DNA from 4 places in the Nocardioides aquaticus genome. Region 1 is predicted to be linked to each of the others. Evidence: predicted binding sites of a transcription regulator. Region 1 holds the regulator's gene; each other region holds the start of a gene.
What was found. The regulator LexA, encoded in region 1, represses DNA repair genes until DNA is damaged. The targets are predictions, from matches to a motif close to TCGAACANNTGTTCGA.
Positions count from the first base shown of each region.

Region 2: the regulator LexA is predicted to act here: its motif matches at 3,680-3,695, upstream of ENKNEFLB_RS14910 (DUF5131 family protein).
Region 3: the regulator LexA is predicted to act here: its motif matches at 1,033-1,048, upstream of ENKNEFLB_RS18350 (HNH endonuclease signature motif containing protein).
Region 4: the regulator LexA is predicted to act here: its motif matches at 1,050-1,065, upstream of ENKNEFLB_RS07610 (HNH endonuclease signature motif containing protein).

Region 1 covers NZ_CP075371.1:4,009,182-4,016,518, forward strand. The annotation lists gene nrdR (transcriptional regulator NrdR) at 102-611, opposite strand; gene ENKNEFLB_RS19465 (RusA family crossover junction endodeoxyribonuclease) at 979-1,380, shown strand; gene ENKNEFLB_RS22965 (DUF4190 domain-containing protein) at 1,465-1,923, opposite strand; gene ENKNEFLB_RS19475 (Dps family protein) at 2,157-2,708, opposite strand; gene ENKNEFLB_RS19480 (hypothetical protein) at 2,809-3,477, opposite strand; gene ENKNEFLB_RS19485 (hypothetical protein) at 3,600-3,770, opposite strand; gene ENKNEFLB_RS19490 (N-acetyltransferase) at 3,859-4,116, opposite strand; gene ENKNEFLB_RS19495 (mismatch-specific DNA-glycosylase) at 4,113-4,664, opposite strand; gene ENKNEFLB_RS19500 (hypothetical protein) at 4,770-5,048, shown strand; gene ENKNEFLB_RS19505 (LysM peptidoglycan-binding domain-containing protein) at 5,194-5,526, opposite strand; gene lexA (transcriptional repressor LexA) at 5,852-6,565, shown strand; gene ENKNEFLB_RS19515 (MXAN_6640 family putative metalloprotease) at 6,661-7,337, shown strand, end outside.
Region 2 covers NZ_CP075371.1:3,071,688-3,079,024, reverse strand. The annotation lists gene ENKNEFLB_RS14925 (adenine-specific methyltransferase EcoRI family protein) at 1-526, shown strand, start outside; gene ENKNEFLB_RS14920 (HNH endonuclease family protein) at 526-1,698, shown strand; gene tcmP (three-Cys-motif partner protein TcmP) at 1,726-2,877, shown strand; gene ENKNEFLB_RS14910 (DUF5131 family protein) at 2,874-3,626, opposite strand; gene ENKNEFLB_RS14905 (hypothetical protein) at 3,773-5,257, opposite strand; gene ENKNEFLB_RS14900 (hypothetical protein) at 5,247-5,612, opposite strand; gene ENKNEFLB_RS14895 (hypothetical protein) at 5,747-6,697, shown strand; gene ENKNEFLB_RS14890 (hypothetical protein) at 6,727-6,903, opposite strand; gene ENKNEFLB_RS14885 (hypothetical protein) at 6,913-7,143, opposite strand; gene ENKNEFLB_RS14880 (hypothetical protein) at 7,266-7,337, opposite strand, start outside.
Region 3 covers NZ_CP075371.1:3,780,916-3,788,252, forward strand. The annotation lists gene ychF (redox-regulated ATPase YchF) at 1-933, opposite strand, end outside; gene ENKNEFLB_RS18350 (HNH endonuclease signature motif containing protein) at 1,061-2,461, shown strand; gene ENKNEFLB_RS18355 (exodeoxyribonuclease III) at 2,484-3,263, shown strand; gene ENKNEFLB_RS18360 (ester cyclase) at 3,241-3,768, opposite strand; gene ENKNEFLB_RS18365 (helix-turn-helix domain-containing protein) at 3,824-4,045, shown strand; gene ENKNEFLB_RS18370 (hypothetical protein) at 4,042-4,485, shown strand; gene ENKNEFLB_RS18375 (bifunctional diguanylate cyclase/phosphodiesterase) at 4,541-6,151, shown strand; gene ENKNEFLB_RS18380 (DNA recombination protein RmuC) at 6,190-7,337, shown strand, end outside.
Region 4 covers NZ_CP075371.1:1,569,093-1,576,429, forward strand. The annotation lists gene ENKNEFLB_RS07605 (ROK family protein) at 28-951, shown strand; gene ENKNEFLB_RS07610 (HNH endonuclease signature motif containing protein) at 1,150-2,424, shown strand; gene ENKNEFLB_RS07615 (hypothetical protein) at 2,649-3,254, opposite strand; partial or broken gene ENKNEFLB_RS23005 (lysophospholipid acyltransferase family protein) at 3,480-3,787, shown strand; gene ENKNEFLB_RS23010 (lysophospholipid acyltransferase family protein) at 3,824-4,162, shown strand; gene macS (MacS family sensor histidine kinase) at 4,168-5,367, shown strand; gene ENKNEFLB_RS07630 (flavin reductase family protein) at 5,364-5,882, shown strand; gene ENKNEFLB_RS07635 (response regulator) at 5,930-6,577, shown strand; gene ENKNEFLB_RS07640 (GNAT family N-acetyltransferase) at 6,570-7,088, shown strand; gene ENKNEFLB_RS07645 (hypothetical protein) at 7,085-7,337, shown strand, end outside.

The sequences.
Region 1 (7,337 bases):
GCGGGGGGTCCCGATCGTGGTGCGAGCACGGTCGAGCAGGTGGGGATGAGGTGGTGCACCCCGGCAGGCAGCTTCCCCACTCCCTGCCGGGGTGGTCTGGGTCAGCCCGTGGGGGCTGGGGCGCGGCCGTCGAGGCCGTCGAGCGCGGCGGGCGAGTCGGGCGTACGCCGCTCGCTGCGCAGCTGCGCGATCTCGTCCTCGAAGTCGTCGGCGGACTCGAAGGCCCGGTAGACGGAGGCGAAGCGCAGGTAGGCGACCTCGTCGAGCTCGCGGAGCGGGCCGAGGATGGCCAGGCCGACCTCGTGCGCGGGGACCTCGGCGGCGCCGGCGGCGCGCAGGGCGTCCTCCACGGCCTGGCCGAGGCGGTCGAGCTGGTCCTCGGTGACCGGGCGGCCCTTGCAGGCCTTCCGGACGCCGGCGACGGCCTTGTCGCGCTGGAAGGGCTCGGTGGCGCCGGAGCGCTTGAGCACCGTGACCTGCATCAGCTCGACGGTCGTGAAGCGCTTGCCGCACTCCGAGCACGTACGCCGGCGGCGGATCGAGCCGCCGTCCTCGGCGACCCGGGAGTCGACGACCCGGGTATCGGTGTGCCGGCAGTAGGGGCAGTGCATCGCGGGTGTCTCCTCTCGGGTGTGTGGATGTCGGGCGGCGTGTCAGGGTGGCCGGGCGCGCTCGTAGCACCGCTCGAGAGCGGTGGATGAACCTGTGGAGAACGGCGTTTCCCTGGGGATAACACGCGCTGGCCTGTGTGCCATCCGCATCGAACTGTGAACTAGATGTGGATAACTACATCCGTGTAAGTACTAGATGTAGTGGAACCGTACGCCCGGGACCCCCAGAGCGCAACCTGTTGCGCAATCTCGGCGTTATTGTTTTCGGCGGGCCGCGTCGTCGCAGGTCAGCGGTGGTCCGGGCATGCTTCTCGACCGGTCCGGGGCGCGGCTTGCGTCGGCACCGGCGACCGGTCACGGTGGGGACATGGACCAGATCGAGATCGTCATCGAGGACCTCCCGCCGGCGAAGAGCGAGGGCAAGTCGATGCTGGCCGCCGCGCACCGCCACCACTCCCGGGTGGTCGCGCTGCTGCAGGCCGCGCGGGACCACATGAAGTCCACCGGCCACCAGGGTTTCGGCAGTGCCGCACTGACGCTCGACGTCACCCTGACCTCGCCGGAGCCACCGGCCTCGGACGCCACGAACTACCTCGGCGGCATCACCGACGTGCTCGAGGCCAAGGGCCAGCGTGGCCCGCTGGGGCACCTCGGCGAGCTGGCGAAGGTCGCGCTGTACGACGACGACCGGCAGTTCCAGGACGTGCACTTCCGCTGGCAGCAGGGCAAGCCGACGGGCTACCGGGTGCGGATCCGCCCGCGCGCCTAGACGGTTCTCCCGGACGACGAGCGCGGAGGCAGCGTCAGCAACAACGCGGTCGACGTCCTAGCGCAAGCCAGCGGGATCTCGGCGTCAGCAATCCGGATCTTCCATATAGCGATCAACGTTGCAGAACCCGTTGCTCGGAAGACTGTTGATCTCGTCATAGGACACGGCAGCCACGATCGCACCGATGACGAATACCAGCGCGATGCCGATGCCGATCCAGCCGAGGACGATCCCCGCGACAGCCATGCCACCGCCTACCTGCTGACCATGAGAGCGCTTGATCTGGGCACGGGCGACATAGCCGAACACGAGTGCCAGGATCGAGCCGACCCAGTAGAGCCACAGGATGCCCAGCACCATCGAAGCGATGGCCAACCCGTTGGTGGCTCGGACATGCATCTGTGGCAAGTACGGGTACGCGCCTGGAGGAGGCGGCAGGCCCGGTGACTGCTGAGGCGGGTAGTAGTGCCCGTCGCTGGCCTGCCACCAACCCGGCCCGGGCGGGTTTGCGCCAGCGGGGACACCGGGGTCGCTCTCACTCATGGCGCGAAGGTTCTCATGCCAGCCCGGCTGTCGCGGGACAATCTCCATGACGCTGCAGCCAGCCCGACTGGCGAGCTGCGGATCGAGTCGGCTGGGGCGCACCCTGGTCCGGGTTGATCCCCGGTAGCAGTCGGCTGGTCGGCTCCGCGGTCCCAGACGCAAGAACGGCCGCCCCCGCGCGATGCGGGAGCGGCCGTACGAGGGGTGGCGGCGCCGTCAGCGCCGCCGGGTGATCACGGGGTGATCGAGCGCGGCGAGGACGCGTTCGCGACACGGTTCTCGGCGTCGATCATCCAGGCGAGCTGCTCGAGGCGCTCGAGGATGCCGTGCAGGATGTCGGCCGAGGTGGGGTCCTCGGCGTCGACCTCGTCGTGGATGCGACGGGCGGTGCCGGCGGTGGCGTAGATCGCGGAGACGATGCGGTCGACGGTCTCGGCGGTGTCGACCTCGGTCGAGGGGAACTCCGGCAGGCTGGTCTGCGCGCCGACGGTGGCGGCGCGGGCGTCCGGGACGACGTAGAGGGCGCGCATGCGCTCGGCCACGGTGTCGGAGAAGGTGCGCGCGTCGTCGACGACCTCGTCGAGCTGCAGGTGCAGGTCGCGGAAGTTCTTGCCCACGACGTTCCAGTGCGCCTGCTTGCCCTGCAGGTGCAGGTCGGTCAGGTCCACCAGCAGCTGCTGCAGGTGGGCCCCGAGGGTCTCCGAGGCGCGGTACGGCGGGTGGGCGGTGTGCGCGCCGGCGCTCGCGGAGGTGGTCAGGTCGGTGCTCTGCATCGTGTCGCTCATGGTGAGACGGTCCTTCCGATCGGGGATGTCCCTACTGTGACACCTTTTCTTGATTGGTTCCAGAAAGGGAAGGCTTGCCTGCGTTGGCGGATGCGGCAGGTCAGACCCGGTCGGGGCAGGAGCAGTCGACCGGGAGGCGCACCGTGCGCAGGTCGGCGCCGGTCGCGGCGCCGCAGCCGTCGAAGGGCACGTGCCAGCGGTCGACGCCCTCGGCAGTCAGCACGGCCAGCTCCACGCCGTCGCGGTCGACCACGAGCGGCACCACGGCCGCGGCGTCGTACCCCTGGGCGCGGGCACCGGCGAGGAGGTCCTCGCCGTGCACGGCGGCGAGGTGGCGCAGCACGGCGGCGGCGTGGTGACCGAAGGTGTCGGGCTCGGAGCGCAGGAACGCGTCGACCGGGACCACTACGTCGTCGCGGCCGGGCTCGACGAGGCGGATCGAGAGCAGCGTCGGGACGTACGCACGCATCCCGGTGTCGTCGGGGCGGTCCATCGTGAAGGAACCGGTCAGCCGGACCACCCGCGAGCCGGGACCGGGCAGCGTCAGGGTCGCGACACGGCAGGCGGCCAGCGCCGGGACGGCAGGCGAAGTGCCAGCGAGGAGGACCCGGACGCGGCCGTCCTCGGCCACGTCGACCGAGACCAGCGTCTCGGTGGAGGGCGTACGGCAGCTGCGGGTGCGCAGGGTGCCGGTGCGGGCACCCGCGACCGAGGTCCGGGCCTGCTCGGCCCAGGTCGAGGCGGGGTTGCGCAGCAGCTCGCCGGTCATGAGGTAAGGCTACCCTCACCCCCCGCCTCGGCGGTAGGTGTCCGCGGTCTCAGTCCGGCCAGTGGACGCCCGCGCGTCGACCGCCCGCCCGGGCAGTTCAGCAGCGCGTGAGGCGGCCTTGGTCAGTCGTCGCGCAGGGCACGGTGCTGGTCCACGTTCCGCCCCGCCCGGGGGTCCGGCACCGTCTCTGCCTCGACGGTGGCGATGGTCTCGTCGAGCCGCACGTCTCGCGGGAGGCTGCGGTAGTCACTGGTGGCCTTCGCACCGCCTGGGCGGTCGTCGTCTGTCGGCATCCTCTGACGCTAGTGCTGCAGTCCAGTCCGTTCTCGCGTGCTCCGCGATGCCTGCTCGTCGGACCCATCCAGATCCCGGTCGACGCCTCTACCGGGTCTCGGTCACGTCGATGCCCGGCTGCCCGAGGTCCTTGCGCAGGTGGACGTCGTCGCGGCCCGGCGTGGGGACGGGCTTCCGCCGGACGATCTCCTCGTACCCCAGGCGCCGGTAGAACGCGGGAGCCTGGAAGGTGAAGGGGGTGACGAACGCGTGCGTGCACCCGCGACCGACCGCCTTGGTCTTGAAGGTCGAACCGGTCGAGCTCATCGCTGAGGCGCTGATCGAGGGCGGTGTCGGTCCGGTCATGCGTCGGACGGTTCCAGGTCCGGACCCGCGAGGTCGGCGAGGTCCGCCATCTCCGCGAGCTCGCGCCACCAGGACACCCGGGTGGGACGGCCGTCGTAGTCAGGACGCCGGTTGGCGCCGCTGGGGCCGGGGAGCACGAACACCTGGGTGCGCCCGACGTACCACTCGGTGGCGCCGAGCAGCTTCGGTGGCCTGCGACCCAGCGCCCGGGCCGCCTGCTGGGCCGCGCCCTTGCCGGTGAAGGCCAGCCAGTCCGGCTCCCACCGCTCGACCTTGGCGACGAGGTCGTCGATGTCGGCGAGATAGCGGGTCCCGTCGGGAGACGGGCGCCCGACCAGGTCGGTCAGCCCCAGGCCGAGCGCGGGCAGCCGGTGGTCGTCCTCGGGGCGCAAGAGCGTGGGCGTCATCCCGGCGAGGTGCAGGCACTCCCAGAAGGAGTTGCCGGGGGTCGCGTAGTAGTGCTCGCGGGTCTTCGGACTGTCCTGACCGGCCTGGCCACAGAAGACCACGGCGGGATCCGGACCGACGATGTCGGGCAACTCCTCCACGCCCCCACCCTCTCGTCCTACACAATGACCCCCATGGGCGGAAAGCGAGCCGGGTCGCGACGAGGTCCCCGGCCCCAGCGACGAGTCTCACCGACCCTCCTGGGGTTGTCACTGGGGGTCACGCTGCTCGTCGTGGCGTGGGGCTACCTGGTCTTCGCGGCCATCGACTTCGGGTCCGAGGCGCGCGGCGGACGGGGCGAGGCGTGGTGGTTCCTCGGGCTCGCGTCGCTGGGTGCGGTGGCGTGCCTGTTCGCCGGGCTGATGCTGGTCGCGCGGATCCTGCGGCTGCTGGCGACCCCGCCGGCGGCTCCCTCCGTGGGGCACGCGAACGACGTCGACACGGTCGCGACGAGCGAGGGGTACGTCGGGCGCCGCGTGCGCTGACACGACTGGCAGATGCGTGAGGGGCGGGGCGGCCGTGGCCACCCCGCCCCTCAGCGTTCCCCTGCTCGTCGACGGGGTCGAGTCGTCGACGAGCCTCTAGCCCACCAGCGGCGCGGGTCGATGCGCCGGCGTGGTGGCCGACACGTCACCCGAGCGGGACGCGCAGCTCCTGACCGGCCTGCAGCACGCCGGAGTCGAGGTCGTTCAGCTCCTGGATGTCGGTGACGACCGAGGCGGCGTCGCCCTCACCGGTCGCGGCCACCGTCTCCTGGGCCAGGCCCCACAGCGTCTCGCCCGGGGCGACCACGACGACGCGGGTCGGGTCGGGGGTGTCCTCGCCGTCGGCCATCGAGGCCTGCGCCAGCAGGAGGCCGGCGGCGAGCAGGACGACCAGTGCGAGGAGGAGCACGGCCAGCCGGCCCCGACGCGTCAGACGCACGGTGGTGGTGGGGCGGGCAGACTGCAGGGTGGCGCTCATGGTGACCTCCTGGGGAAGGGGGCGGTCAGCGGTGCCGGATGCGGTGCTGACCACCGGGGTCGGTGGTGGACGAACCAATGTCTAGAGGCCGGCGCCGACAGCCCTCGGTGACGAGGCGGTCGGGCCCGGTCGATCAGACGTTCGATCGAACACCTGAGCGACAGTAGATCACCTGTTCGAACGAGCGCAAGACCCCGCTCGATCATTTGTTCGACAGCCTTGGCCGGTCACCCGCGACACGCGGGTTCGAACAGGTGTTTGAAGTGGGGGTGCCCGACGGTCTAGCGTCACTCCTGTCACACCGACCCCGGAGAGGTGCACCCGCATGCCCAAGAAGAACGTCAGCGAGCTGCCCGACGGCCCGGCGGACGCCACCGGGCTGACGCCGCGCCAGCAGCGCGTCCTCACGCACATCAAGGAGTGCCTCGAGGCACGCGGCTACCCGCCGAGCATGCGCGAGATCGGTGAGGCCGTCGGCCTCACCAGCACCTCGAGCGTCTCCCACCAGCTGCGCGTGCTGCAGGAGAAGGGCTACCTCAAGCGCGACCCCAACCGCCCGCGCGCCCTCGAGGTGTTCCTGCCCGAGCACATGGCCTCGCGCCGCTCGCTGGGCAGCGGCGAGGAGTCCAGCATCGACGAGACGGGCGTCGGCGACGTCGTCCCGCAGGCCGCCAACGTGCCGGTCGTCGGCCGGATCGCCGCCGGTGGCCCGATCCTGGCCGAGGAGCGGATCGAGGAGATCTTCCCGCTGCCGCGCCGCATCGTCGGCGACGGTCAGCTCTTCCTGCTCGAGGTCAGCGGCGAGTCGATGATCGACGCCGCCATCTGCAACGGCGACTTCGTGGTCATCCGCCAGCAGCCGACCGCCGAGAACGGCGACATCGTCGCCGCCATGATCGACGGCGAGGCCACGGTCAAGACCTTCCAGCGCAAGGACGGCCAGGTGTGGCTGATGCCGCACAACGCCGCCTACTCCCCCATCGACGGCACCCACGCCACGATCCTGGGCAAGGTCACCGCCGTCCTGCGCAGCCTGTAGGACCCGTCCCCGGGGTCGGGTGAGCGGTCCCGGGGATGTCGGGGGCGGCACGTACGCTGCGGGTTGCCCGCACCGCCCACCCCCGGGAGCCCCCCATGCGTCGTCCTGCCACCACCGCCCTGCTCGGGGGTGTGCTGAGCGTGCTGCTCCTGGCCCCGCTCACCGCGGTGCCGGCCGCGGCCGATCCCGACCCGGGCCCCGGCTCGGTCCCGGGCTCCGTTCCGGACTCGGTCCCGGTGCTGCCCGACGTCGTGCTGGGCGAGCGTCCCCCGCTGCCCGAGGAGACGCTGGAGGAGGTCCAGGAGCTCTTCGCCGACGGCGTCGGCGGGCCGGCCGCGGACCCCGGCGAGACCGAGCCCGGGCCCCCGGTGGCCGACGAGCGGGACGTCACCCTGGCGCTGCGCGACCTGCTCGCGGCGCGCGGCGACCTGTCCCGGCAGGACCGCGCCACGGCCGACGCCTACCTGGCGCGTCCCACCGACGGCAACGGCTCGCCCTTCGGCGTGCGCTACCGGGTCCGCGAGGCCGCCCCGACCTGCAACGCCGACGTGTGCGTCCACCGGGTCGACTCGACCGCCGACGCCGCCACGCCGCGCTTCGCCCGGCGGGTGCTCACCTCGGTGGCCGGGGTCCACGACACCTACGTCGCCGCGGGCTACCGCGCTCCCAGGAGGGACGGCCGGGCGCGCAACGACGGCGGGAACGCCAAGACCGACATCTACCTCGCCGACATCGGCGACAAGGCCATCTACGGCTACTGCACCTCCGACCC
Region 2 (7,337 bases), 940 kb from region 1:
GTCGGACGCCGACCGGCTCAAGGCCGAGAAGCTTGGCTACCCCTCGGACGACGAGCGCGACTACACGCGGCTCGGGAACTCCTGCTGGTTTACCAATATCGACCACGGCCGCCGTCACGAGCCTCTGCAGCTGATGACCAAGGCGGACAACGTCAAGTTCAGCAAGCATAAGGAGGTTCGCGGGCGGGGCTACCCGACCTACGACAACTTCCCGGCGATCGAGGTGCCGTTCGTCGACGCGATCCCCAGCGATCACGACGGCCTGATGGGCGTCCCGATCACCTTCCTTGACAAGTACAACCCCGACCAGTTCGAGATCGTCGGGAGCAGCGAGGGCGACTTCGCCCCGACACGGACCTACGGACCGAAGGAGCGGGTCGTCGACGGGGTCCGGATGAAGTCGAACACCGGAACGCTCGGCTGCTTCGTCCGCACCGACTCGTTCGGCGAGGGGACGTACTTCGACGTGGGCTACCCGGTCAAGCGCATCTACAAGCGGCTGTTCATCCGGCGGAAGGACGCGTAGTGGAGACCACTCTCAAGGAGTACACCGCCGACGAGGTCCTCAAGGGCTTCGTCTACAACGAGCTCGAGGGCAAGGGTCTGTTCGGGCTCGACGGCAAGCTCGTCATCCAGCCGGAGTTCCAGCGCAACTACATCTACAACGACGGCAAGCGCGACGTCGCCGTCATCGACTCGCTGCTCAAGGGCTACCCGCTCGGGCTGATCTACTTCAACGTCGACGACGACAACGACCAGCTCGAGGTCCTCGACGGACAGCAGCGAATCACCAGCATCGGACGGTTCATCACGGGCAAATTCGCGATCCAGGTCGCGGGCAAGGAGCAGACGTTCTCCTCGCTGCCGCTCGAGGACCAGGCGCTGCTGAGGAAGAGCCCGCTGCTGGTCTACGAGTGCCAGGGCACCGAGTCCGAGATCAAGGAGTGGTTCCAGACCATCAACATCGCCGGCGTCCCGCTGAACAAGCAGGAGCTGCTCAACGCGATCTACTCCGGGCCCTTCATCACCAAGGCGAAGGCCGAGTACAGCAACTCGAACAACGCCAACATGCAGAAGTGGTCCTCGTACGTCAAGGGCGACCCCAAGCGGCAGGAGGTCCTCGCCGTCGCGCTGGACTGGGTCGCATCGTCCCAGGGCAAGGGCGTCGACGCCTACCTCGCGCAGCACCGCCACGACACCGACATCGCCCAGCTGAAGACCTACTTCACATCCGTGATCGACTGGGTCGGCAGCGTCTTCATCCGCCCGCCGGACAAGGAGATGCGGGGCCTCGAGTGGGGCCCGCTCTACGAGGAGCACCATTCGACGTCGTACAGCGCGGCCACGATCGAAGGCCGCGTGAACGAGCTGCGCGGCGACCCCGCGGTCACCAGCAGCAAGGGGATCTACGAGTTCCTGCTTGGCGGCGAGAAGCAGCCGCAGCTGCTGGCGATCCGGCTGTTCGACGACAAGGACAAGCGCGTCGCCTACGAGCAGCAGACCAAGAAGGCCAAGGCCGCCGGCGAGTCGAACTGCCCGCTGTGCGCAATCGGCGGGGACAACAACAAGGCGCGCATCTACAAGCAGAACGAGATGGACGCCGACCACGTGACCGCCTGGTCCAAGGGCGGCTCGACGAGTTTGGCCAACCTGACAATGCTCTGCGTGACCCACAACCGCGCCAAGGGCAACCGGTAGTCCGGTGGCAGGGAATCCGAGGTAGCGATGCCCACGGGGACAGACGGAGGGCTGCTCGACAGCCCCAAGCCGCAGTCGGTCTACAAGCACGGCATCCTCGAGCAGTACGTCATCCGGTTTGCGACGATGACGGCCAGCAAGCTGAACCCCAAGCGGGCGGTGCTCTTCGACGGATTCGCCGGGCGCGGGCGCTTCGACACCGGTGAAGCGGGCTCCGCCGAGCACATGATGATCGCCGCACAGAAGGTCAAGGCGACGACCCAGATCGATCTGCTCCTAGTGGAGAAGGCCCGCGAGGACTACGCGAGCCTGGACAAGGTCGCCGATGAGTACCGCGCCCGCGGCATCACAATCGCGAGCCACAACGGGGACTGCGGCAACCATCTCGACGACGCGCTGCAGCTCGCCGCCGGGGCGAGCCTGTTCGTCTTCCTCGACCCATGCGGTGCCGTGCTGCCGATGGACTCGATCGAGGGCGTCCTCCGCAAGCGCGGCGCGTGGCCGCGGACCGAGGTGCTGCTCAACTTCAGCGCCGACCTGATCCGGCGTGCCGGAGGCCAGCTGAAGAAGGGTCAGCTCGACCTCGGCGGCGTCGCCAAGGCGGACGCCGTGTGCGGCGGCGAGTGGTGGCGGGACGTCGCCGTCCAGGCACACAAGGCCTCTGGCGGACAGGATTGGGAGTCAGCGGCCGAAGCCGTCGCCATCGAATACGCCCGACGTCTCACCGACGGCACCAAGTACGGGTTCGTCGTCGCGCCGGTACGCCGGCAGGTCCACCACCAGCCCGTCTACTACCTGACGTTCCTCACCCAGGACCCCCACGGTTTCTGGGTGTTTGGCGTCGCCGCCGCCAAGGCACGCGAGAAGTGGATCGACTTCCTCGGCCCGGACCCGGACGAGCGCGAGGGCATGCTGTGGGACACCGTGGCCGACCAGCTCGAACGAGAACACGTCAAGGCGATCGAGCACGTCACCGACAACCTACGCCGCCTGACCGCTGACGGGCAGCCGAAGGCGGTGGTCCAGCACGTCCAGGGCGTCTACGGCGACCTCTACGGCGAGGCCAAGGAAACCGCGTTCACAGCGGCGCTCCGCGCACTGGTGAAGGCGGGCGAGGTCGAGTTCGTGACAAAGGGCACGAAGCCCCACCAGCACGTCATCCGCAAGGCCGCGGGCTAGCCCAGCGCTGCAGCCAGCTGCGGCATGTCGTCCCAGGTCCGCCCGTCGAGCTCGCGACCGTTCGCCTTCGGCGTCCGGCCGCCCCACTGCTTGAAGAAGAACGCCACGCCGGCCTCGACGCACTGGTCGCGGATGTCCTCCACCCACGCGGGGTCCATCGGGCGCGCACGGGGCCCGGACTCGCCGCCGGCGATGACCCAGTCGATGCCGTCGAGCTTCAGCCCGGGAAGCGCCGTCAGTAGCGGCTCGCACGACAGGAACCGCGTCGCAGCAGGGACGGCTCGCAGATGGTCGATGCGGTCGACGACGTCGTACGACTCCACCGAGACGCCCATCCAGAGGTTCTTCGGCCAGTCGAGCTTGTCAGCGATCCTCGCCGTGCGGTGCGCGCGCTTGGTCAGCACCTGGTAGGTGTGCTGCGGGGTCTCGCGGATCACGTCGAACACGTCGCGGATGAAGTCGAGCGGCACCTTGGCGTGGAACAGGTCGCTCATCGAATTTACGAACACGACCTTCGGTGTGCGCCAGCGGTACGGCTCGGTCAGGGCCCGTGGGTGGGCCGTCACCCCGAAGCCGGGCCCCGATGTCCTGGGGTCGCCGTCGTTCTGGTACTTCTCCGCGCCCATGGCCTTGAGGCGCTTCGCGAGCGCCAGCGCGTAGCAGTTGTCGCAGCCGGCCGCGACCCGGTCGCAGCCGGTGACGGGGTTCCAGGTGACCTCGGTCCATTCGATCGCGCTGTTCGTGGCCACGTCATCACCCTCTCATCTCGGTGAGCGTATCGGGAGCCGCTCGAGCCGCGAGGCCGAACCGCCGTACGACCCACCTGCCACTTCCGTCACAGCTTCCCGGTGCTCGTGGCGGTCATCATGCCGCCCTGCACCGACAGACCCCACACCTACGCTGGACCCCAGAAAGGAGCCGCCCCGTCTACCCGAACCGACAGGCGACGTTCCTCCCCCAGACCATGCAGCGCCGCGACCGCGGAAGCGGCGATCGCGGCAGCACTGGTGGCGCTACTGGCTGCGCGCATTGCCTCCGAGACTGGTGCCGGGACAGGGACTAGTCGTTTGGCGAGGATGTCGGCGGGGGAGACCCAGACGACGTCGCGGTCGAGTGCCGGCGCCGTTGCCAGGCCGGCCTCGACGTCGTTGTGCGCCCGGCGGGACAGGGCCCGGGCCGGCCCGATGAGGTCGGGTGCGTCGGCCTTCTCGGCGAGGACGATCGCGAGCTCGGCCCCGGCCTCGATCGCGCGAAGCGTTGCGGGCACGGCTTGGGGGAGCCCTGGGCGTCCGGCGATGACCTCGGGGCTGGCCAGGGTGGTCTTGTCGTGGGTGATCTGGCGGTACGCGGCGCGGACCTCCTCGGCCGCGCGGGCCAGCGGCTCCTCGAGGCGGGCTCCTGGGGGAGCGAGGTCGCCCCAGCGGCTGGCCAGGTTGCTCCAGGACCGACCTGCTTCGGCGATGGCGGGGACCAGGCGCTCGGAGCGCTCGAGCACGCCTGCGGTCGCGGCCGCGTCGACGAGGAGCATGCTCGCGCCGGCGATCAGCCCCTGGGTGCGGGTGATCAGCAGGATGTTGGACGGTTCGAGGTCCCGGGCCAGTGCGCGGTGGGTCTGGATGTCCCAGTTGGCCAGTGCTTGCGCCAGCCGGCCGGGGTCGTCTGCGGGTCGCATCGCTTCGCCGGCGAGGGCTTGGGTGAACCGGTCGGTCAGGTATCTGCGGGCGGTGTTCTCGCAGGCGGACATCCGGTCGATCCAGACACCGGTGGGCGTTATCGCGTAGGGGGAGTGGTGCTGTGCCAGGTGGATCCGTCGGCCGGCGCCGCGGGCGTCGTTGACGCGGTCGCGGCCATGCTCGTGGAGCGCGACGTTGACGGCGTGGGCGGTGATGTAGAGCCCGTGCATGATCCGGGTGCGTGCTGCCTCGAGGTCGCGGTGGACGTGGGGTTGCTCGTGGGGGATCTCGGCGCCGTAGCGGCGGACCAGTGAGGCGGCGTTGAGGAAGGTCTGGGTCATCTGGTCGATGCGGGGACTGGTCGGGCCTTGCCCTGGCCAGGCCGTGCGGCCGGAGAGGCTGGTCTCGATGGTGGCGGCCTGGGCGGAGAGGCTGGTGATGGGCCGGTCGCGCTCGTCGACGCCAGGTCGTCGACCGGGCAGGGATGCCCACAGGTCCTCGGCGGCCGCGACCATCGTCGGCCAACTGCGCAGCAGCGTGCCGGCGGCGTCTCCGTCGACGTCCATCAGCAGCTGGCGCGCCAGGTAGTCGACGTCGAAGAGCATCTCGCCGACGCTGCGCATGTCACGCGAGGTCATCGGGATCTGGTCGACGTCGAAGAGCTCCTCGTCGATGTCGGCGTACGCCAGCCGCGGGTCAGTAGCCAAGGCCGCGGGCTTCCCGGATGAGGTCGCACAGGTCGACGACCAGTTGGGAACCGTGCACCAGGTCGGGCCGGTGAAGCGGCAGGGGACGGGTCAGCTCCTCGGCCTCGGTGAGCAGCTGCAGGGGCGTGCGCTCCTCGAGCTCCGCGTCCTCGTCGACTTCGGGCAGCTCGTAGTCGTCGGGGAGCAGGGCGCTGGCCTGGGAGTGCGCGAGATAGACGCCGAGGCCGAGGTCGTGCAGCGGCGAGTCGGCGGCGGACCGGTCGGCGTCGCTCCACACCTGGGTGGCGGCCTGGTGCAGCAGGAGGGCGATCGAGCCGAGGCGGTCCCAAGTGCCGTCAGCGTTGAGGGTGTCCACGGGTGTTCCTTTCGGTCGGAGGTCGGTCTGGCCCATGAACCCACGTCCCGGTTGGTCCTCGCTCCGCTGAGCGGCGGGCTGTGGATAACTCGGGGTCGTGTCGGCGGCTGGGCACAAACTGGTCTCGTTCGCCTATGTCGTACGGCGGTCGCCGGACGATCACCGCGAGCAAAGTCAAGAGATGCACTAGTGCTGACAGATGGAGGAGGGTCGTGATGATGAGGTTCCCGATGACCGTGCTGAGGGTGGTGACGCTGGCGCCGGCGCTGCTGGTGAGCTTTGTCCTCACCGTGGTGGTGTGCGCCCTGCTCCCGCCGGCCCTTGGCCTGGTGGCGTTCCTGGTTGCAGCCGGCCTGCTCGTTGCGCTGGCGCTCGGCCAGTTCGAGGTGCCGGCGATCGCGACGCTGACCCGGTCGCGTCCCGCGACCGCAGCTGAGCTCCAGGTGATGGCGCCCGTGCTCGCCGAGCTGGGTGGCCGCGACGTCGGCGTCGACGCCGTGTTCGTGCGCCGCCGCCAGGGTCCGAGCACCCCGGTGGCTGTGGCGATCGCGGATCGCGCCGTCGTGGTCACCCCCGGACTGGTCGCCGCCAGATACCGCGGGGGAGTGACCGCTGCGGAAGCGGCCGCCGCGATGGCTCATGCCGTCGGCCGGCGGCGAGCGATCCGGCCACGGCTGGAACTCGCTGCGCTCGCCGCGACGACGCCGTGGCGGCTGGTGGTCGCGACGTTCCGTGGCGTGGGTCGAGCCTTCGCCTGGCTTCCGTTCATGCGGCTGGCGTGGACGCTGCGGGGTTTCGTCGGGGTGATCTGCATCGTGCAGTCGGTCGCTGAGGGCCGGGCCGCTCCGGGGATCCTGGGCGGCGCGGTGATCGCCCTGACCTACCTGGTGCCGGCGGCCAACCGGCGGATCGAGGCCTGGTTGGAGGCCGCGGCCGACCAGCTGGTGGTCTCCCTCGGCCTGGGCTCCGTGCTGGCTGGTCTGCTCCGGCGTCATGGGCATCCGATGACGCTGGAGCGGCTGCAGCGCCTGGAGACAGCCATCGAGCAGCAGCCGCGACCGCAGCTGCACCTGGTGCACGGCTGAGGAGCTCTCTCTGCTACAGGGTCCGCGGGCTACTCGTCGTCCTGGAAGCCGGACGTTGAGTGGTGCACGCAGCCGCGGCCGTTCCCCTTGTGCGGCTTGTGGTTCATGCACGGCAGCGGCCCCAGCTTGTGGGAGCAGTCGACCCAGCGGACCGTCGTGCGGCCGGCGATTCGGCTGGCGTCCGCTGATGCGAGTGCGGTAGTCATCGCGACCTCCTAGCGGCGCGGGCCGCGGCGGCGGCCGAGCTGAGGCCGCTGATAGGCGGCCGTGTCGGTGTGGTCGTGCTGACGGCCGGATCGGTGGACCTGCGCGATCTCGGCGTCGGGGAAGGGGCCGGTGTCGGCGGCCGCGGCCTGGGCGGCGGCCTCCTCGGTGGCCCTGATCTCCTCGGCGCGCTGACGGGCATCTTCCTCGAGCGCGACTTCCTCGCGAGCGGCGTCACTCATGTGAATTCCCATGGATCCCATGGACCGGCACCGGCTGCGCCAGTCCTCCTTGGTCTCCTAAGTGCGGACCAGAGGTGGGAGCGATCACCTCGACTGAGCCGTGTTGTCCGCCCCGGGCGCTCTCAGACCGGCTGTGCCAGCAACGTGGCTCCCAGCAGCTGCGCGGTGCGCTCGAGGACGACCAACGATCCGTT
Region 3 (7,337 bases), 230 kb from region 1:
GAAGCCCTTCTGGAAGTCGGTGTGGATCACGCCGGCGGCCTCCGGGGCGGTGGCGTTGCGCCGGATCGTCCAGGCCCGCGACTCCTTGGGCCCCGCGGTCAGGTAGGTCTGCAGGCCGAGGGTGTCGAAGCCGACCCGGGCGAGCACGTCGAGACCGGGCTCGTCGACGCCCATCTCGGCGAGCATCTCGCGAGCCTCGTCCTCGTCGCCGAGCTCGACCAGCTCCGCCTCGAACTTGGCGTCGAGGAAGATCGCCTCGGCCGGGGCGACCAGGTCGCGCATCTGCTGCTTGAGGTCCTCGTCGGCGAGCTCGTCGCCGTCGCAGTTGAAGACGTAGATGAACGGCTTGGCGGTCAGCAGGGACAGCTCGCGCAGGAGCGCGACGTCGAGGTCGGTGTCGATCACCGGCGTGCCCCGCTCGAGGTGGCCGACCGCCTCCTGCGCGACGGCGACGAGGGGTCCGAGCTCCTTCTTGCCCTTGGCCTCCTTCTCCATCCGCGGCAGCGCCTTCTCCAGCGTCTGCAGGTCGGCCAGGATCAGCTCGGTCTGGATGGTCGAGATGTCGCTGCCCGGGTCGACCTTGCCGTCGACGTGGGTGACGTCCTCGTCACGGAAGACGCGGGTCACCTGGCAGATCGCCGAGGACTCGCGGATGTGGGCGAGGAACTTGTTGCCCAGCCCCTCCCCCTGCGACGCGCCGGCCACGATCCCGGCGATGTCGACGAACTCCACCGTCGCCGGCAGGACCTTCGCGGAGCCGAAGACCTCCGCGAGCTGCGGCAGCCGCGCGTCGGGCACGGCCACGACACCGACGTTCGGCTCGATCGTCGCGAACGGGTAGTTCGCCGCGAGGACGTCGTTCTTGGTCAGGGCGTTGAAGAGGGTCGATTTGCCCGCGTTGGGAAGACCGACGATACCGATGGTGAGTGCCACGGGCGGGAACTCTACGGCGGTACGCCGCCCACCCCGAATCGTCTCCCGCCGGTACGCCCGCGGGCCGGTCGTCCACCGACCTCCTCAGTCCGTTGCCATTCGAACGCATGTTCGATAGCATGGCGTCATGGAGATCGAGACCGACCGCGCCGGGTTCCCCGCCGTGCTGGCCGACCTCGACGACGACTGGCTGCTGGACCTGGCAGAGGAGTCCGAGGTGGCGAGCCGCGAGGCCGAGCGTCGACGTCTCCGGCTGACCGCGCACTGGTGCCGCCGGCGGGTGGTCGCCGCCGACCCCGACACCGGTGCGCCGAGCGGCGGCGACCCGGCGGAACGGTGGCGGCTGGACCCCGACGAGGCCGTGGGCGGGGACGGCTGCCCGGCTCTCGAGCCTTTCAGCGCCGAACCGCTCGGCACCGCGTTCTCGATGTCGACCTCCGCCGCCCTGCAGGTGATGCACGACGTGCAGGACCTCGTGCACCGGCTGCCGCTGGCGTGGGCCCGGGTCGAGTCGCTGGAGGTCCCGGCCTGGCGGGCCCGCCGGCTCGCCCAGGCCACCCACGGGCTCAACGCCGCCGCGGCTGCGGCCGTCGACCAGGCCGTCTCGCCGCGGCTGCACCGCATCGGCGCCGTGCTGATCGACCGCGCGGTGGGCCAGGCAGCCGCCGAGCACGACCCCGCCGCGCAGGCCGCGCGCGAGGAGCTGGCCCGGCGCGGGTGGGACGTCCGGGTCGGTCCCGAGGTCGGCCCCGGCGGGACCTACGACGGCTCCTCCTGGCTGGAGGCGCACGGCGACACCGACGACCTGAACCGGTTCTACGAGCTGGTCGGCGACGTCGCGGCCGACCTGGCTTCCGAGGCTCTAGGGGCTCCCGGGGCCGCCGGTCCCGCCACCACCGCGGCCGAGGACCTCGGGGTCCGCCGGGCCCGCGCCCTGGGCAGGATCACCGACCTGGTCCGCGGCACGGTCCAGACCGGTGACCCGGCCGCACCCGTGACGACGACACCCCCGGCCCGGACCCGGCGCCGCGAGGCCCGCGTCTACGTCCACCTCGCGCCCGACCCGGACGACCCGCGCCCGCCCGCCGAGCAGGTCGCCGCCGTCGAGCGTCTGGGCGCGCTGACCCTGGCGCGGCTCGGGCCCTGGCTCCAGCACAGCGTCGTGACGGTCGTCGGGATCCTGGACCTCACTGCCACCAGCAGCGACCGGCCGGACCTGGTCACCGACGCCCACGACCCGTCGCCGCAGCTGCGCGAGCTGGTCGTGCTGCGCGACCGCCACTGCGTGTTCCCGTGGTGCACGGTCGACTCCCGCGACTGCGACCTCGACCACGTCACGCCGTACGTGCCTCCCGAGAAGGGTGGGCCACCCGGTCAGACCTGCCCCGAGGCCCTCGCCCCCCTCTGCCGGCGCCACCACCGGGTCAAGACCGCCCGGGCCTGGTCCTACCGCCGCGAGCGCGACGGCACCTACACCTGGACCGACCCCCACCACGGCACGCACCGCGTGGATCCCCGTGCCCGTTGAGGCACGCCCTAGGCTCTGGCCCGTGCGACTCGCCACCTGGAACGTGAACTCCCTGCGCTCCCGCATCGACCGCGTCGAGGCCTTCCTGGCCCGGCACGACGTCGACGTGCTGGCCCTGCAGGAGACCAAGGGCCGCGAGGACCAGCTGCCGCTGATGGGGCTGCAGGCCCTCGGCTACGAGGTCGCCGTGGCCGGCACGAACCAGTGGAACGGCGTGGCCGTGATCTCACGGGTCGGCCTCGACGACGTCGAGGTGGGCTTCCCCGAGATGCCCGCCTTCGGCGACCCGCCGGCCGCGGAGGCGCGCGCCCTGGGGGCGACCTGCGGCGGGGTGCGGGTCTGGTCGCTCTACGTGCCCAACGGGCGCAAGGTCGACGACCCGCACTACCACTACAAGCTGGACTGGCTGGCCCGCCTGCACGACGCGGCCGGGTCGTGGCGTGACACCCCGACCGCCCTGGTCGGCGACTGGAACATCGCCCCGCAGGACGAGGACGTCTTCGACATCGCCGCGTTCGCCACCAGCACCCACGTGACACGGCCCGAGCGGGCCGCGTTCGAGGCGTTCCTGACCGACGGGTGGACCGACCTGGCCCGCCCGTACACCCCGGGACCCGAGCTCTACACCTACTGGGACTACTACCGGCAGCGCTTCGAGCGCAACCGCGGCATGCGCATCGACTTCCTGCTGGGCTCGCCCCCGCTGGCGGCCCGGGTGACCGGCGCCGCCGTCGACCGTGACGAGCGCGCCGGCAAGGGCGCCTCCGACCACGCCCCGGTCATCGTCGACCTGCAGGACTGACGGCCCTCCGCTTCGCGAGGACGCAGCGGAGCAGGTAGGCCGGGGTCGGCGGGACCCAGCCCAGCTGGAGGCTCTGCCCGAGGTCGTCACGGACCGCCCAGTGCTCGGTGACCGCCCCGTCCGCGACTCGCAGCCAGTGACTCTGCCGCACCGCGAAGGTCCTGCCCGTGGGCGCCCAGGCGCGGTCCACCTCGCCTCGCGCGTCGAAGAGCACGAACGGGCCGACGTGGCGGCCTCGCATGGTCGTGTCGACCACGACGAGGTCCCCCTCGACGACGACGTGCTCGACGCGGTGCTCGATGTCTGCGAAGGCAGAGCGGAGCCACCGCGCCGTCGCGTGGAACCCCGCCGGCCCACCCACCCTGCAGTCCGGCGGCTCGGTGGCGGCCTCGTGGTTGACGGCGCCGGCCGCCACCACCTCGTCGAAGTCGGCCCGGTCACCGTGAGCCATGATCGCGATGCTGCGCAGCGCGACCCTGCGGTGCGTCTCGGAGGTGGGGGCCATCGGCGCACCAATTCTTTCGATACAGTGACAATGTAATGAATTGAGGATGGGTGACGTGGACGAGGACGTCAAGGGCCGGGGGCCGACGCCCCGCGCGTACGACGCGAGCAGCCGCCGCGAGTCGGCCCGCGCGAACCGGCGGGCCGTCGTCGACTCCGCGCGCGACCTCCTCGAGGAACGCGGGTTGGCGGCGACCACGATCGCCGAGGTGGCCCGCCGCGCCGGCGTCTCCCCGAGAGCGTCTACAAGGGGTTCGGGTCGAAGGCCGGCGTCGTGAAAGCGGTCTTCGACGTGGCCATCGCCGGTGACGACGACCCCGTACCCGTCGCCGACAGGCCCGAGGTGCAGCGGATCCGGGACGAGCCCGACCTCCGGGCCAAGATCAGGCTCTACGCCGAGGGCGCTGCGGAGCGCGCCGGCAGGGCGGCGCGGCTGCAGCTCGCGCTCCGGGACGGAGCCGCCGCGGACCCCGCGGTCGAGGAGCTGTGGCGGACCGTCCAGGCCGAGCGGCTCGCCGGGACGACAGGGGTGGCCCGCCACCTCGTCGACACCGGCCGGCTCCGGGCAGGCGCCGGCGTCGAGGAGGTGCGGGACGTGCTGTGGACCTGTCTCTCCGTCGAGGTCTACGACCTCCTGGTCCTCCAGCGGGGCTGGACCCGCGAGGCGTACGCCGACTGGCTCACCCGCACCCTGGTCGCCTTCGTGACCGATGCCTGAGCCCGTCCCGGGCGCGGCGGGCGTCCGGCGCGCCGCGACCCCTACCCTCGTCCCCATGCCCCGCACGTCCATTGGTCCCGACCCGGTCGGGCGGGACGTCATCCACGTCCTGCTCGATGCCGCGACCGCGATGCCCTGGGCCGAGGACGAGATCGACCGGCGCCTGGTGCAGTGGGCGGCCGACGCGGTGGAGGCCACCGTCACCATCGAGCCCGCTACGGCGGACACGCACGGACCGGACGCGCTCTCGGTCCCCCTGCTCGACGAACGGGTGCTGCTCGCGCGCCGCGAGACCGGCTCCCAAGGTTTCAGCGACCTCGACCGCCGGCTGCTGGTCGCCCTGGCCGCCATGGCCACCACCTCGGCCCGGCACGCCCAGCGCGACGCCCGGCTGCGACGTCGGGCCCTCACCGACGACCTCACCGGCCTGTGGAGCCACGGCATCTTCCCCGACCTCCTGGCGACCGCCTCACGCCGCCGCGAGGACGGCGAGCAGCTCGGGGTGCTCTTCCTCGACCTCGACCGCTTCAAGCAGATCAACGAGGAGCTGGGCCACCTCGACGCCGACGCCGTCCTGCGCGAGGTGGCCCGCCGCCTGCTGGCCGCGCTCCCCCCGGACTCCGTGGTGGGCCGCGTGGGCGGTGACGAGTTCGCCTGCGTCGTGCGCCGCCTGGACGGCGAGGACGGCCTCACCGAGACCCGCACGCGCCTGCGGCGGACCGTCAACCAGCCGATCCCCGTCGGCGACCGGCTGCTCAGCGTCGACGTCAGCATCGGCGGCGTCGTCTCGGTCAGCTCCGAGGAGGACCCCGACGCGCTGCTGCGCGCGGCGGAGGAGGCGATGCGTGCGGCCAAGCGCGGTCGGGAGGACGTGGCACCGCCCCGCTGGTACGACGAGAAGACCCTGGTGCGCGACCTGCTCGACCAGGGCGGTGTCGGGATCGCACTGCAGCCCATGGTGCTGCTCGGCAGCGGACGCGTGGTCGGCTACGAGGCCCTGGTCCGCGCCGACCACGGCGACCTCGGCACCGTCTCGCCCCTGCTGCTCGTGGGCTCGGCGTCGCGGACCCAGATGCTCGACGAGCTGACCGAGGTCGTCGCCGCCCAGGCCGTCGAGACCGTCGCCGCCATCGCCCGCGACAGCCAGACCCCGCAGTGGCTGTGCCTCAACGTGGAGTTCGAGCAGCTCGTCCCGGGCAGCGCCCTGGTCCCCGCGCTCGCCGCCGCCGTCGCGGGCACCGACGTCCGCCTGGTCCTGGAGATCTCCGAGCGCGAGATCGGGCGCTGGACCGGGGCCCACGACGCCGTGGCCCGCGACCTCGACCAGGCCGGGATCGGGCTCGCGGTCGACGACTTCGGCGGCGGGCACGCCACCTTCGCGCTGCTGCACAGCTGGCCGTGGCGGTGGGTCAAGATCGACCAGGCCCTCGTGTCGGCGCGCGACGACGACAGCTCGCGGGTCCTGCTCGGCCACGTCGTCACGATGCTGCGCGACCTCGGCCTCACCGCGGTCGCCGAGGGCGTGGAGTCGACCGACCAGCGGGACCTCCTGCGCTCCCTCGGGGTCCCCCTGGCCCAGGGCACCCTCTTCGCCGCCCCGACCACCGCCGCGCTGGTCCGCGACGCCGCCGCGACGCAGCGGCACGCCGCGCCCCCCGACCTCTGATCCCGGGGGCTGTCGGCGCCCTGCCCCAGGCTGGGGCCATGACCACCGGTTCCGAGACCCAGACGCCCCTGCTCGTGCTGGTCCTGGTGTGCGTGCTGCTCGCGCTCCTGGTCGGCGGCGCCGTCGGCTACGCGCTCGGCGCCCTGAGGACGCGGGCCGCGGCGGGCGGCGCGGCGGCCGGGGGCGCGGACCAGGCCGCCCGCGAGAGCAGCGCCGCCGAGGCCGCGGTGCTGCGCGAGAGCCTGGACCGCCTGCACGACCAGATGCGCGACCTCGAGCACAGCCGGGTGTCCTGGCAGAGCCGGCTGCACCAGCAGGTCGACGACGTCCGCCACACGACCGACAGCCTGCGCCGCGAGACCGCCTCGCTGGCCACCGCGCTGCGCAAGCCCGCCGTCCGCGGCCGCTGGGGCGAGCTCCACCTGCGCCGGGCCGTCGAGCTGGCCGGCCTGGTCGACCGGTGCGACTTCGAGGAGCAGGTCCGCCTGCACGGCCCCGACGGGGCCGAGGCGCTCGACGCCGGCGCCCTGCGCCCGGACCTGGTGGTCCGGCTCGCGGGCGGGCGCAGCATCGTGGTGGACGCCAAGGTGCCCCTGGAGGCCTACCTCGACGCCACCACGAGCACCGACGACGAGGAGCGCGAGGCGCACCTGGTGCGGCACGCCCGTCAGCTGCGCACCCACGTCGACGCCCTGGCCGCCAAGTCGTACTGGCGCTCGCTGCCCGGGTCGCCCGACTTCGTGGTCCTCTTCGTGCCGGCCGAGTCGTTCCTCGCCGCCGCCCTCGAGACCGAACCGGCCCTGCTGGAGCACGCGGCGGCCCGCCACGTGGTGCTGGCCTCCCCCACCACCCTGATCGGGCTGCTGCGCACCGTGGCGCTGGGGTGGAGCCACGCCGCGCTCACCGAGCAGGCGCAGGAGGTGCACCGGCTGGGCCGGGAGCTGCACGCCCGGCTGGCCACCTGGAGCGGCCACCTCGACCAGGTCGGCCGCTCCCTCAACGCCGCCGTCGGCCACTACAACAGCGCCGTCGGCTCCCTCGACACCCGCGTGCTCGTCTCGGCCCGCCGCTTCGAGGAGCTCGGGGTGACCCACGACGAGCTGGCGCCCCCGCGCACCGTGGGCCTGCGGGCCGTGGACCGGCGCGGCGCGGCGCCGGAGGACCCGCCGGACCGTACGGTGGCGAT
Region 4 (7,337 bases), 2.1 Mb from region 1:
CCGGTGGCGGCCGCGGTGGCGGCCCCGGTGACGGCCGACCCGGGCCGGGGGCTCGTCGTCGGCATCGACGTCGGCGGCACCAAGGTGCTCGGGGTCGAGACCGACGACCACGGGCGGGTCGTGCGGACCGCTCGCACGGCGACCCCGGGGCGTACCGCCACCCCGGGCGAGATCGAGGACGCCCTGTCCCGGGTCCTGGACGAGGTCGCCGACGGGCGACCCGTTGCCGCGGTCGGCGTCTCGGCGGCGGCGCTGGTCGGGCCGGACGGCGTGGTCCGCTTCGCCACCCACCTGCCCTGGCGCGAGCAGCCGGTGCACGCCCAGCTGGAGCAGCGCTGGCAGGTGCCGGTCGCACTCGAGAACGACGCGAGCTGCGCCCTGCTGGCCGAGCAGGCCCACGGCGCCGCCCGCGGCGTCGACGACGTCGTGATGATCACCGTCGGCACCGGTATCGGCGGTGCGATCAGCATCGGTGGCCGGCTGGTCCGAGGGCGCCAGGGCATGGCCGGCGAGCTCGGTCACCAGCAGGTCGTGCCGCAGGGCCTGCCGTGCGAGTGCGGGTTGCGCGGCTGCTGGGAGCAGTACGCCAGCGGCAACGCGCTGGTGCGGCTGGTCGCCCACACCCGGCCCGACCTGACCGCGGGCCCCGACGTCACCGCGGCCGCCCGCGCCGGGGACGGCTCGGCGCGCCAGGCGTTCGCCTCGGTGGGGGAGTGGCTCGGCGTCGGCACCGCCTCGTTGATCGCCGTGCTCGACCCTGCGCTGGTCCTGGTCGGCGGCGGGGTCTCGGAGGTCGGGGACCTCCTCCTCGGCCCCGCCCGGGTCGCGATGCGCCGCGCCCTCTACGCCGGCGACCACCGCGAGGTGCCGCCGATGGTGCAGGCCACGATGGGCCCCCACGCCGGCGCGATCGGCGCCGCCTGGCTGGCGACGGGACTCGACCGGCGGTAGGCGGCGCTCGGCTCCGGTGGTCGAGGAGCGAGCGCAGCGCCTCGGTGGTCGAGGGGCGAGCGCAGCGAGCGTCTCGAGACCGTCACTAAATCCTGTTAACGAACCTTTGATCGAATGTATCCGTGCTGGGCGGGCATAACCACCCCTGACCTGTGGAAACACCCCAGGACTGTCGGTGGCGAGTGCTTGGATTGATCCATGGCCACCACCAAGGACACCACCACCGCACACCCCGTGCCGGCCGGTGTCCGCGCCCTGTCGGCGAGCGTGACGGCGTTGGCGGAGCGGCCCCTGTTCGCGTTGGATGCCGCCACCACCCGCGACACCATCCAGTCGCTGGCGGTGCTGGAAGCCAAGGTCGCCTCCTTCAAGCTCGCCGTCCTGGCCCACGCTGAGGAGGTCCAGGTCGGCGCTGACACCGGGTGCACCTCCACCGGGGTGTGGGCAGCGAACGCCACCCGGTCGCAGAAGAACGTGTCCGCTGCCCAGGTCAGGCTCGCGACCGCACTCGAGACCCGGTGGACGAAGGTCCGTGACGCGCTCGCGGCCGGTGTCATGAATCCCGACCAGGTCCGCGTGGTCGTGAACGCGTTGGAGGACCTCCCCGACGACCTCGACGCGGGGTTGGTGACACAAGCCGAGGAGGCCCTGGTCGGGTACGCGGTCGAGTTCGATCCCGCCGAGCTGAGGCAGCTGGGGGCGCACATCCCGACCCTGATCGCACCGCAGGTCGGTGAGGAGATCGACCGCAAGAGGCTCGAAGCCGCTGAGGCGAAGGCCGCGCAGAAACGCCGGTTCACGCTGTCGTTCGACGGCCACGGCACCGCGCACGGGCGGTTCACGATCCCCGAAGTCCAAGGGCAGATGCTGCAGAAGCTCCTCCACGGGTTCGCTGCCCCCGGCCACGTGAACTGCACCCCCGACGCTGAGTCCGGGCAGAAACGGGAATGGGTCAAGGGCCGCCCGTCGGCGCAGAAGCTGGGTGAGGCGTTCTGCGAGCTCATCGAGAACTACCCCCGCACAAACGCCCCGAAGCTGGGGCGCACCGACGGCACGTTCATCACGACCACCACCTTCGACCTCCTCACCACCGCATTGGGGACCGCGACGCTCGATGACGGGACCCCGATGACCGCCGCCCAGGCGATGCGCCTGGCGTGCGAGGCACGGATCATCCCCGTCGTCCTCGGCGGCAACGGCGAGGTCCTGCACCAGGGCCGGGCCCGACGCCGGTTCACCGCAGCCCAGACCTACGCCCTGCACGCCCGCGACAAGCACTGCACCGCGAAGGGCTGTGACTGGCCGCCGGGTCTGTGTCACGCCCACCACGACACGTTGTTCTCCGAAGGCGGCCTGACTGACATCGAGGACGGACGCCTGCTCTGCCCCCACCACCACGCCCGGGCCCACGACCCGGCCTACGACATGAAGGTCCACGCCGACAACGAGGTCACCTTCCACCGGCGGACCTAGGCCGACCCAGCTCGGTCGATGGGTGATCTGCACTCACCAGGTGCACGGGGATCACCCATCGACCTGCGGGGGATGGCCTCGAGACGCTCGCTGCGCTCGCCCCTCGACCACCGTGGTTCGGCGCTCGTTCCTCGACCCCCGACCACCGGCGTACCCGGCTGTCCGGAACCGTCACCTCGAGGCGCCGCGAGCGTCATCTCGGCTGTCCGCGAGCGTCATCTCGGCTAGACGCGGGCGCCGTCGTCGTACGGGTCCCGCGGCTCGCGCGGCATCTTCCAGACCAGGTAGACGAACCCGGCGATGAACGCGGCGACCAGTGCCAGCGTGACGACGGTCGGCAGCGCCAGCCCGAGCAGCAGCGAGACCAGCAGCACGGCGGGGGCACCGATCACGCCGGCCCAGGCCGCGCGGCGGTCCGCGGTGGTCGGCGGCACCGGCGGCGGGGCGGGCGGCACGAAGGGGGCGTCCGGGGCCTTGGCCAGGTCGGCGTCGGGGTCGCCGGGTCGGGGCGGCGGGTCGCCACCCTCGCCGGCGCGGGGGGCCGGGCGGTCGAAAGGCTCGAAGAGGCGTCGCAGCCGGGCCGGGTCGGTGCCCGCCGGGTGCTGCTCGGAGCCCGGGGGCCGGGGCGGGCCGGGCTCGTCGAGCGTGGCGCGTTCGCCGAAGTTGGCCACGATCGAGGCCCACGCGGCGTCGTCGTCGGCCGGGGGTCCGGGCGGGGCGGGGTCGGCGTCCGGGCCGATGCTCGTGCCGTCCACCGTGCCGTCCACCGGGTCGTTCGCGTCGGTGGGCTCCTCCGGAGCCGGTCCGGGGTCCTGCGTACCGCCAGCCACGGTGCGAGGCTACGCGACCCACGGGCGGAGCAAGTCCGGGCCCGCTCCGCACCGGTGCCCCGGGCGTCCTCCAGGGACTAGGGTGAGCCCGCTGGACGCCGGACCGGGCCGACGCCGCGCAGACGAGGGAGAGGTGTCGGCTTGTTCTACTGGTTCCTGAAGTGGATCGCGATCGGGCCGCTGCTCCGCATCGTCTTCCGGCCGCAGTCCCACGGCCTCGAGCACGTGCCGACCGAGGGTGCGGCCATCCTGGCCAGCAACCACCTGTCGTACGCCGACTGGCTCTTCATGCCCAACGCCCTGCCGCGGCGGGTCAGCTTCGTGGCCAAGGCGGAGTACTTCACCGGCCGCGGGGTCAAGGGCTGGCTCCAGAAGACCTTCTTCTCGGGGGCCGGCCAGATCCCGATCGACCGCGGCGGCCGGGACGCCGCCGAGGGCGCGATGCTCTCCGCGAGGAGGGTGCTGGAGCGGGGGAGCTGTTCGGGATCTACCCCGAGGGCACCCGCTCGCACGACGGCCGCCTTTACCGCGGCAAGACCGGCGTCGCGCGACTCACGCTGGAGGCCGGCGTGCCGGTGATCCCGGTGGCGGTCGTCGGCACCGACACCGTCGCGCCCCCGGGCAAGAAGTTCGGCGCGATCACCCGCCCGGTCGTCCGCTTCGGCGCCCCGCTGGACTTCTCCCGCTACGCCGGGATGGAGAACGACCGCTACATCCTGCGCTCGATCACCGACGAGATCATGTACGAGATCATGCGCCTGTCCGGGCAGGAGTACGTCGACCAGTACGCCGCCCGCGCCAAGGAGCTCGCCAAGGAGCAGACCAAGGAGCTGGCGAAGGAGCAGGGCCGGGCCAAGGACCGCGCCGGCTCGGCCGACGTCGCCTCCGGGCAGCGCAAGGCGTCCTGACGCCGATGGCCGCCACCCGGGCCGCCGGGGCCGTCGCGGTCGAGGGCCGGCTGCTGCGGGCGCTGGCCGGGCTCCGGCTCGTCGTGCTGCTCAACGCCTGGGGCGTGGGCCTGTGGACCCTCGACGGCGCCGCACGGCCCGCCGGCGTGGTCGCCTGCCTGGTGCTGATGACGGTGTGGACGGGCGTCGCGACCTGGGGGTACGCCTCCCCGGCCCGCCGGGGACCGGTCCTGCTCGGTCTGGACCTGGCGGTCGCCCTCGGGGTCCTGCTGGCCGGGCCGTGGGTCAAGGGCCCTGACTTCGCCGCCACCGTGCCGGGCTTCTGGATCATGGCCGTGCTGTTCGCCTGGGCGATCCACCTGCGTACCGCGGGCGGGCTGGTCGCCGGGGTCGTGCTGGCCGGGGTCGACCTGGCGCTGCGGCCGGACGTGACCCTGACCGTCTACGGCAACGCGTTCCTGCTGGTCGTCGGCGGTCCCGTCGTCGGCTACCTCACCGGGTCCCTGCAGCAGATGGCCGACGAGCGCGACCGGGCCGAGCGGGCGGCGGCGACGGCCGCGGAGCGCGCCCGACTGGCGCGTGCGGTGCACGACGGGACACTGCAGGTGCTGGCGCTGGTGCAGCGGCGGGCCGGCGAGCTCGGCCCGCACGCCACCGACCTGGGCCGGCTGGCCGGTGAGCAGGAGCGCGGGCTGCGTCGCCTGATCCGGGCGCAGGACGCGGTCGCGGCGGGCGGCTCGCCCGGTGCGGGCGGCGACGGGAGCCCGTACGGCCCGTACGGCCCGGACGGGTCGGCCCTGGCTCCCGGGGAGCCGGTCGACGTGGCCGCCCTGCTGGCCTCGCTCGGCGCCCGCCCGGGGGTCGAGGTGGTCCTGCCGGGCGGGGTGGTCCCGGCCCCGCCGGTGACGGCCCACGAGCTGGTCGCGGCCGTGGTGGCCTGCCTCGACAACGTCGCCCGCCACGTCGGCGACGACGCCCGGGCCTGGGTGCTGCTCGAGGACCTCGGCGACGAGGTGGCGGTGTCGGTGCGCGACGAGGGCCCCGGCATCGCCGAGGGGCGCCTCGACGACGCCGCCGCGCAGGGCCGCCTCGGTGTGCGGGAGTCGGTGTGCGGCAGGGTGGCCGACCTGGGGGGCACCGCCACCCTGGACACCGGCCGCCACGGCACGACGTGGCGCCTCGCCGTACCCCGGGAGCACGCGTGACCATCCACACCACCCACCCCTTCGCCGCCGACCCCGACCCCGTACGCCGGCTGCGCGGCCGGCTGGCCTCGGGCGTCACCCTGCTGACCAGCGGCGCCGGCGCCAGCCGGGCGGGGCTGACCGTCACCTCGGTCGTCGTCGCCCACGGCGAGCCGGCCCGGGTGCTCGCCCTGGTCGATCCCGACTCCGACCTCGCCGACACCGTCGCCGAGGTCGGCACCGCCGTGCTCCAGCTGCTCGGCTGGGAGGACCGCGACCTGGCCGAGGCCTTCGCCGGCGCCGCCCCCGCGCCCGGCGGGCTGTTCCGGCAGGCGACCTTCGAGGACACCGCCTGGGGCCCGCGGCTGGCCGGCGACCGCACCTGGGCCGGGCTCCGGCTGGAGTCGACCGACGAGGTCGGGTGGTCGCGCCAGCTGCGGCTGGTCGTGGAGGAGGTTGTGGCCGGGGACGCCGGCCCGGCGCCGCTGCTGCACCACCGCGGCCGCTACCGCCGCCTGGAGGGGGAGACGTCGTGACGGCACCGGAGGCGCAGGCCGACCAGGCCGCGCAGGCCCTGCGGGTGATGGTGGTCGACGACCACCCGATGTGGCGCGACGCCGTCGAGCGCGACCTGGCCGCGGCCGGCTTCGACGTCGTCGCCGTCGCGGCCACCGGCGCCGAGGCGGTCGCCCGCTTCCCGGCGGCCCGTCCGCAGGTGGTGGTGCTGGACCTGCAGATCCCGCCGCCGTCCGGGGTGGAGGTGACCGGCCAGGTGCTCGCGCACGACCCGTCGGCGCGGGTGCTGATCCTCTCGGCGTCCGGCGAGCAGGACGACGTGCTCGCCGCGGTCAAGGCCGGCGCCACCGGCTACCTGGTCAAGTCGGCCTCCCGGGAGGAGCTGGTCGACGCCGTACGCCGGGTCGCCCGCGGCGAGGCCGTCTTCACCGCCGGGCTGGCCGGGCTGGTGCTGGGGGAGTACCGCCGGCTCTCCGAGCCCGCGCCCGGCCCCGAGCGCCCGCAGCTGACCGAGCGGGAGACGGAGGTGCTGCGGATGGTGGCGACCGGGCTGTCGGCCCGTCAGATCGCCGACCGCCTCGTGCTCTCCCACCGCACGGTGCAGAACCACGTGCAGAACACGCTGCGCAAGCTGCAGCTGCACAACCGGGTCGAGCTGACCCGGTGGGCGATCGAGCAGGGCCTGGACGGCGAGCCGGACGACCCGCGTGCCTGACCCTGCGGGGTGGCGGTGGCGCCGGGCGGGCCCGGCCGACGCCGTGCTGCTGCGCGACCTCGAGCGGGCGGCGAACCTGGCGGCGCTGGCGCACGTGTTCCCGCCGGCGACGTACCCCTTCCCCGACGCCGTGGTCGAGCAGCGCTGGGTCACCGCGCTGCAGGAGCCCGGGGTCGCGGCGTGGGTCGTCGGGCGGGACGGCCCGGGCGGCGCGGAGCCGCTGGGGTTCGTGGCCCACGACGACACCTGGGTGCGGCAGGTCGCCGTACGCCCCGAGGCGTGGGGCACGGGGCTCGGCTCGGCGCTGCTGGACCGAGCCGTCCACGGTGTCCGCGCCCGCGGGGGCCAGCCACGACTGTGGTGCCTGCGCCTGAACGAGCGGGCGCTCGGGCTGTACGGGCGCCGCGGGTGGCGTCGCACCGGCACCGAGCGGGCGGCGGTCCACCCGCCGCACCCGGTCGAGGTCGAGCTCGTCCTGGGCGAGCCGGTCCTGGCAGGATCCGGGGCGTGACCACGCTGCTCGAGGTCGCCGACCGGCTCTACGGCCTCCCCCTGGGCGACTTCACCCCGACCCGGGACGCCCGCGCCCGCGAGCTGCGAGCCGAGGACCGCGCGCTCGCCACGGCCGTCAAGGCGTTGCGCAAGCCGGCCACCGCGGCCTGGGTGGTCAACCAGCTCGTGCGCGGCGAGACCGAGCAGGTCGACCAGCTCCTCGCCGTCGGCGAGGCCCTGCGGGAGGCCCAGCGCGCGATGTCGGCCG